2 linked regions of the Actinoalloteichus hymeniacidonis genome follow. The protein of the gene in region 1 interacts with the protein of each later gene in a pairwise test. Links are inferred from orthologs where the notes say so. Each region holds a gene or a part of one and is shown in the gene's direction. Other genes may lie near its edges.

Region 1 (3,311 bases):
CGATCCCGTCCAGCGTGGCGGCCAGCAGCGCGGCGCCGGACTCGGCGAGCCTGCCCAACAGGTCGCCTGCGGTGTCTCGGCGGTCGACCCGCTCGGTCACCACGCCGAAGACCGGCCCGGCGTCCAGTTCCCTGACGATCCGAAACGTGCTCGCCCCGGTGATCTCGTCGCCCGCCCTGATCGACGCCTGCACGGGCGCCGCGCCCCGCCAGGCGGGCAACAGCGAGAAGTGCAGGTTGACCCAACCGTGGGTGGGGATATCCCTGGCGACCTTGGGCAGCAGCGCGCCGTAGGCGACCACCGGCGCGCAGTCCGGGGCGATGTCGGTCAGTCGCGCCAGGAAGTCCGGATCGCTGGCCTTGGGCGGGGTCAACACCTCGATGCCGTGTTCGTCGGCGAGCATGCCGACCGGCGAGCGCAGCAGTCGCCTGCCCCGGCCCGCCGGGGCGTCCGGCCGGGTCACCACGGCCACCACCTCGTGGCGTGGCGAGTCGATCAGCGCGCGAAGAGCGGGGAGCGCGGGCTCGGGAGTGCCCGCGAAGACGAGTCGCATGGTCGCCTCAGTTCCTTCGTGCCAGCGCGGGCGAGAGCTCCTCGAGTGCGGAGTCGTCGAACCACGCGGTCTGGCGGATGTCGCGCATCACCAGCGATGCGTCCTCGGGCGCGAGTCGGTCGATGTAGAGGACGCCATCGAGATGGTCGGCCTCGTGCTGCAGGCAACGCGCCAGCAGACCCTCGCCCGGTACCTGAACGGGTTCGCCGTGCATGTTCCACCCGGTCGCCAGCACCCGGTTGGCCCGGCGGCACTCCCAGCTCATCCCCGGGATGGACAGGCAGCCCTCGGCCTGCTCGTCGAGCTCCTCGTCGAGTACCCGGACGGTGGGATTGACCAGATGGCCTGCATGGCCTGCACAGTGGTAGGCGAAGACCCGCAGTCCCACGCCGATCTGCGGCGCGGCGACGCCCGCGCCGCCCTGCTGTTCCATGGTGTCCCAGAGGTCCTGGATCAGGGCCCGCAACGTCTTGTCGAAGTCGACGACCTCCTGCGCTCTGGTGCGAAGCACCGGATCACCGAAGAACGTGATGGGCTGGACGGACACGAGGCTCCTAGTCCCAGGGGGACACTCGCCGGGGCGTTGGTCGCCAGGAGTCTAGTCACGAAGCGGTCTGCGGCGGGCGTGGTGCGATCGGCCCAGGCGATCTCCGAGAGCCGACGCCGGACCACCGGGGGAGAACCGCGATGCGGGCGCCGTCGGTGCGCCGCGGACCCGACTCCCCGATCGGGCCGCACCGGCCACTTAGACTCGGCGCCGTGTCCGCCGTGTCAGAAAGCGCCGTGTCCTCGACCGCAGCTCGCAGGCCGATGATCGCCCCGTCGATCCTGTCCGCCGACTTCGCCCGGTTGGCGGAGGAGGCCGCCTCCGTGGCGGGAACCGAGGACAGCCCGGGCGCCGACTGGCTGCACGTCGACGTCATGGACAACCACTTCGTGCCCAACCTCACACTGGGGCTGCCCGTGGTGATGGCCTTGCGCGCGGCCACCGATATCCCGCTGGACTGCCACCTCATGATCGAGGACCCCGAGCGGTGGGCGGTCGGTTACGCCGAGGCGGGGGCGCACAACGTGACTGTGCATGCCGAGGCCGCCGTCGACCTGCTGGGCATCGCCCGCGATCTGCGGGCCGCCGGAGCGCGGGCGGGTCTCTCGCTGAAGCCGGACACCCCCCTGGAGCCCTACCTCGACGTGCTGCGGCACTACGACACCCTGCTGGTGATGTCGGTGGAGCCCGGGTTCGGCGGCCAGTCCTTCCTGCCCGCGACCCTGGCCAAGGTCCGCCAGGCGCGGCACCTGGTGGAGACCGGGCACCTGCGGCTGCTCATCGAGATCGACGGCGGGATCAACGCGGAGACGATCGAGGAGGCCGCGGAGGCGGGCGTCGACTGTTTCGTCGCCGGTTCCGCCGTCTACTCGGCGCCCGACGCAGGCCTCGCCGTGACCACGCTGCGGGACAAGGCCGCGGCCGCACGACCGGCGCACTGACCCGCGACCGCGTGGCCCGGCGACGGCCGGGCCTGCGCCGGTGTTCGACGTGGATTGTTCGACCCCTCGCCGAATCGGGACCGGACTGGGGGCCGTGCTGCCAACGGTGGGAGACTCCGAGGACAGCGCTGCCACACCGCGCACCGCACCGGGCCGCCGACGTCGGCGCCAGGCGGCCGTCACTCGTCATGGAGGTCACCAGTGTTCACCGGGATCGTGGAGGAACTGGGCGAGATTCGGGAGGTCACCCGGCTAGCGGACGCCGCTCGGCTGACGGTGGCCGCCCCCACGGTGGTCTCCGACGCCCGCCACGGTGATTCGATCGCGGTCAACGGCGTCTGCCTCACCGTGGTGGACGTCCTCGACGGCGCCTTCACCACCGATGTGATGCTCGAGACACTGCGCCGCAGCAACCTCGACGGGATCGCCGAGGGCGACGCCGTCAATCTGGAACGCGCCCTGGCCGTCAGCGCTCGTTTCGGCGGCCACATCGTGCAGGGTCACGTGGACGGTTTCGGCGCCGTCCTGGAGCGCACCCCGGCCGAGCACTGGGAGCTCGTCCGAATCGAGCTACCGCAATCGTTGGCCCGTTATGTCGTGGAGAAGGGATCCATCGCCGTCGACGGCGTGTCCCTGACCGTGGCGGCCGTCGACGCGGACTCCTTCACCGTCAGCCTGATCCCGACCACTCTGGAACTGACCACCCTCGGCCACCGGACGCCGGGTGCCAGGGTCAACCTCGAGGTCGACGTGCTGGCCAAGTATGTGGAGAAGCTCACGGCCGCGCCGGCCGCTGCTCTCGGCACGAGCATCGCGACGGGGACGGAGGCGACCCGATGAGCGGGCACGGCACGGGCACCGGGCCCGACCTGGCGCGGATCGAGCGGGCCGTCGCCGACATCGCCGAGGGCAAACCCGTCGTGGTCGTCGACGACGAGGACCGGGAGAACGAGGGCGATCTGATCTTCGCCGCCGCCAGGGCCACTCCCGAGCTGGTGGCGTTCATGGTGCGGCACACCTCGGGCTACCTGTGCGTGGCACTCACCGAGCAGGACTGCGTCCGGCTGGACCTGCCGCCGATGTACCACAGCAACCAGGACCGACGCGGCACGGCCTACGCGGTGACCGTGGACGCCAAGGACGGGGTGACCACCGGCATCTCCGCCGCCGACCGCAGCCACACCGTGCGACTGCTGGCCGACCCCACCGCCACCGCCGCCGACCTGCTGCGACCCGGTCACGTGGTGCCGCTGCGGGCCAAGGAGGGCGG
Region 2 (3,194 bases), 1.7 Mb from region 1 along the record:
GCTACGTCCCGTGATCAACCGGGCGGCCCAGGCGCTCGCCCGGGCCGGTGGGTGGATCGGCGCCGACCCGTGCGTGGCGCAGGCGATGCCGGAATGACGAGTCCGTCGACCCGTACCGCACGGGCCGACGGACGTTGGTACGACCGGCTGTGGCGTTCAGCGATCCTGTAGGGCGACCCTGGCGCTGACCTCGCCCAGTGCGTCCTGGTACTCCGGTGTCGGGTGCATCGCCGCAGCCATCTTTATCTGCGTGAGCGCCTCGGTGAACCGGCCCTGTCGTTGCAGCGTCCGCCCCAGGGCGAGCCGCGCGTAATGGTCGGCCGGATCGAGATCGACCGCAGCGGTGAACGCCTGCTCTGCGCGGGCGAACTGCGCCGTGTGCAGGTAGGCGCGACCCGCGAGAATCTGGACACTATGGGTGTCGGGGTTCTCCTCCAGCACCGGACCCAGCGCGCGCAGCGCCTCCAACGGGCGCCGATTCGCGAGCAGCGCTTCGGCCCGACGGAAGGCTTCGAAAAATTCCTCGCTACTCATGGTCGGCTCAACGCTACGCCGGGCTTGGCTGTTCCACGTCCGCCAAACGGTGGGCGTTGCGAACCACCGGGGTCGCCCGCAGGGTGTCGTTCCCGCTGCGAAGCGCCCCGGATCGGCCATGCTGGGCGCCGGACGACGCAGCGCGACGAGTCCGCGTCGACTCGGTGGATCGACCCCGGTCCCGCTTCGCACTGGCGACGCGAACCAACGGTGGCACACTTGATCGATAATCAAGCCTGGACCAGCGCGGAAGCAGCCACATTCGGCCCGGAGTGCCTGCCTTCGATGGGCCGTACACACCGTCGGGCTAGGCTCGACGGCGATCAATTCACTCAGGGTGAGGAGCACAGGTGGCAGTCATCGAACAGGTCGGCGCCCGAGAGATCCTCGATTCGCGCGGGAACCCGACCGTCGAGGTCGAGGTCGCGTTGGACGACGGCACGGTGGCCCGTGCGGCGGTGCCCTCCGGTGCGTCCACGGGGGAGCACGAGGCGGTCGAGCTTCGTGACGGCGACAAGGACCGCTACAACGGCAAGGGCGTCGAGAAGGCCGTGACTGCGGTGCTCGACGAGATCGGCCCGGAGCTGACCGGTGTCGAGGCCATGGAGCAGCGCATCGTCGACCAGAAGCTGATCGACTTGGACGGCACGCCCGCCAAGTCGCGGCTGGGCGCCAACGCCACCCTCGGCGTGTCGCTCGCGGTGGCGAAGGCGGCGGCGGACTCCAGCGGTCTGGAGCTGTTCCGCTATGTCGGCGGCCCCAACGCGCATCTGCTGCCGGTCCCGATGTTCAACATCGTCAACGGCGGTGCCCACGCCGACAACGACGTGGACATCCAGGAATTCATGATCGCGCCGATCGGTGCGGAGTCCTTCCGCGAGGCCCTGCGCTGGGGCGCGGAGGTCTACCACTCGCTGAAGTCGGTGCTCAAGGGCAAGGGCCTGTCCACCGGCCTCGGCGACGAGGGCGGGTTCGCCCCCGACCTGGGCAGCAACCGCGAGGCGCTGGACCTCATCACGACGGCCATCGAGAAGGCCGGTTACCGGCCCGGTCACGACGTGGCCCTGGCGCTCGACGTGGCGGCGACCGAGCTCTACGCCGACAACGCCTACTCCTTCGAGGGCCGCAAGCTCACCGCTGCCGAGCTCTCGTCCTACTACGCCGAACTCGTGGCCGCCTACCCGCTGGTGTCCATCGAGGACCCGCTGTCGGAGGACGACTGGGACGGCTGGACGCACCTGACCAACGAGATCGGCGACCAGGTCCAACTCCTCGGCGACGACCTGTTCGTCACCAACCCGACCCGACTGGCCCGGGGGATCAGCGAGGGCGCGGGCAACTCGATGCTGGTGAAGGTCAACCAGATCGGCACCCTCTCCGAGACCCTCGACGCGGTGTCGCTGGCCCACTCCAACGGGTTCAAGACGATGATGAGCCACCGTTCCGGTGAGACCGAGGACACCACCATCGCCGACCTCGCGGTGGCCGTCGGCAGCGGCCAGATCAAGACCGGCGCGCCCGCCCGAAGCGAGCGGGTCGCCAAGTACAACCAGCTCCTGCGGATCGAAGAGGCGTTGGGCGACGCCGCGCGGTACGCCGGAGAACTTGCCTTCCCCCGGTTCACTCCGGGAGCCTGAGGCATGGCCAGGCGCGAGCGGGACCGACCGGGTGGGCGCGGCGTATCCTCGCCCGCCCGGTCGGCCGATCGCGCCCGGCGAACCACGCGAGGCAGGCAGGTCAACCTCGCCAGCACCCTGCGCCGCCGGGTCCGACGCCGGGCGAGCCGGCGTACCGGCACCGGCGGCGCTTTCGGGCTCGCCTCGACAAGACGGGCGGCCATCCTCGCCCTGGTGGTGTGCGCCCTGGCGTTGAGCGTGGCGGTGCCCTTGCGTACCTACTTCACCCAACAGGGCGAGATGCGCGAGGTCGCCCAGCAGCGCGACGAGCTCGAACAGGAGCGCCAAGAGCTGGAGGCGCGGCGCGATCAGCTCTCCGACCCCGACCACATCGAGGCGGAGGCCCGGCGCAGGCTGCGGTACGTCCGCCCCGGTGAGACGCCGTACATCGTTCAGCTTCCCGCCGACGAACGTGATCAGGCGGATGAACCCGCCGACCAGGAGGCAGAGCAGGAGGACGCCAACTGGTTCGGTAGGTTGTGGCGTTCCATCACAGGAGGCGGGCAATGAGCGTCGGATCACCGACACCGGGTGCGACACGCGCCAGCGATGACGACCGCGCCGAGGTCGCCGCGCAGCTGGGCCGGACGCCGCGCGGGCTGTTGTCGGTGGCGGCCAGGTGCCCCAGCGGACACCCGGCGGTGGTGCTGACCAGCCCGAGACTGGAGGACGGCAGCCCGTTCCCGACGCTGTACTACCTGACGTGCCCTCGGCTGACCAGTCTGACCAGCACCCTGGAGACCTCCGGGTTGATGCGGGAGATGACCGAGCGGCTGGAGGTCGACCCCGAGCTGGCCGAGCAGTATCAGCGCGCGCACGAGTCGTACCTGGCCCAGCGCAACGCGATCGAATCCCTGGGCACGGACGTGAGTGCCGGTGGCATGCCGACGCGGGTCAAATGTCTGCACGTGCACCTGGCACACCGGCTGGCGGTCGGGCCGGGAGTGAATCCCTTCGGCGACGAGGTCCTCGAACAGCTCGCCG

What was found. Proteins that work in one complex are often made in the same cells at the same time.
Region 2: the proteins of rpe (region 1) and eno interact in binary tests that used the Escherichia coli proteins (3 or more experiments, as listed by UniProt). The link is inferred for Actinoalloteichus hymeniacidonis from one-to-one orthologs.

Annotation. Positions count from the first base shown.
Region 1 is NZ_JACHIS010000001.1:3,811,235-3,814,545, reverse strand. What follows is about bases 238-3,202. They hold rpe (ribulose-phosphate 3-epimerase), read left to right. Parts: upstream 238-1,363; coding sequence 1,364-2,041; downstream 2,042-3,202. Other genes in these bases: BKA25_RS15630 (bifunctional 3,4-dihydroxy-2-butanone-4-phosphate synthase/GTP cyclohydrolase II), read left to right, coding at 2,878-3,202; BKA25_RS15635 (riboflavin synthase), read left to right, coding at 2,243-2,881; def (peptide deformylase), read right to left, coding at 561-1,100; fmt (methionyl-tRNA formyltransferase), read right to left, coding at 238-553. Also shown: more of fmt, read right to left, coding at 1-237; more of BKA25_RS15630, read left to right, coding at 3,203-3,311. UniProt on the Escherichia coli protein: Catalyzes the reversible epimerization of D-ribulose 5-phosphate to D-xylulose 5-phosphate.
Region 2 is NZ_JACHIS010000001.1:5,546,927-5,550,120, reverse strand. Bases 180-3,027 are described here. They hold eno (phosphopyruvate hydratase), read left to right. Parts: upstream 180-884; coding sequence 885-2,171; downstream 2,172-3,027. Other genes in these bases: BKA25_RS23445 (DUF501 domain-containing protein), read left to right, coding at 2,717-3,027; BKA25_RS23450 (FtsB family cell division protein), read left to right, coding at 2,175-2,720; BKA25_RS23460 (tetratricopeptide repeat protein), read right to left, coding at 180-534. Outside these bases: BKA25_RS23465 (lytic transglycosylase domain-containing protein), read left to right, coding at 1-14; more of BKA25_RS23460, read right to left, coding at 157-179; more of BKA25_RS23445, read left to right, coding at 3,028-3,194. UniProt on the Escherichia coli protein: Catalyzes the reversible conversion of 2-phosphoglycerate (2-PG) into phosphoenolpyruvate (PEP). It is essential for the degradation of carbohydrates via glycolysis.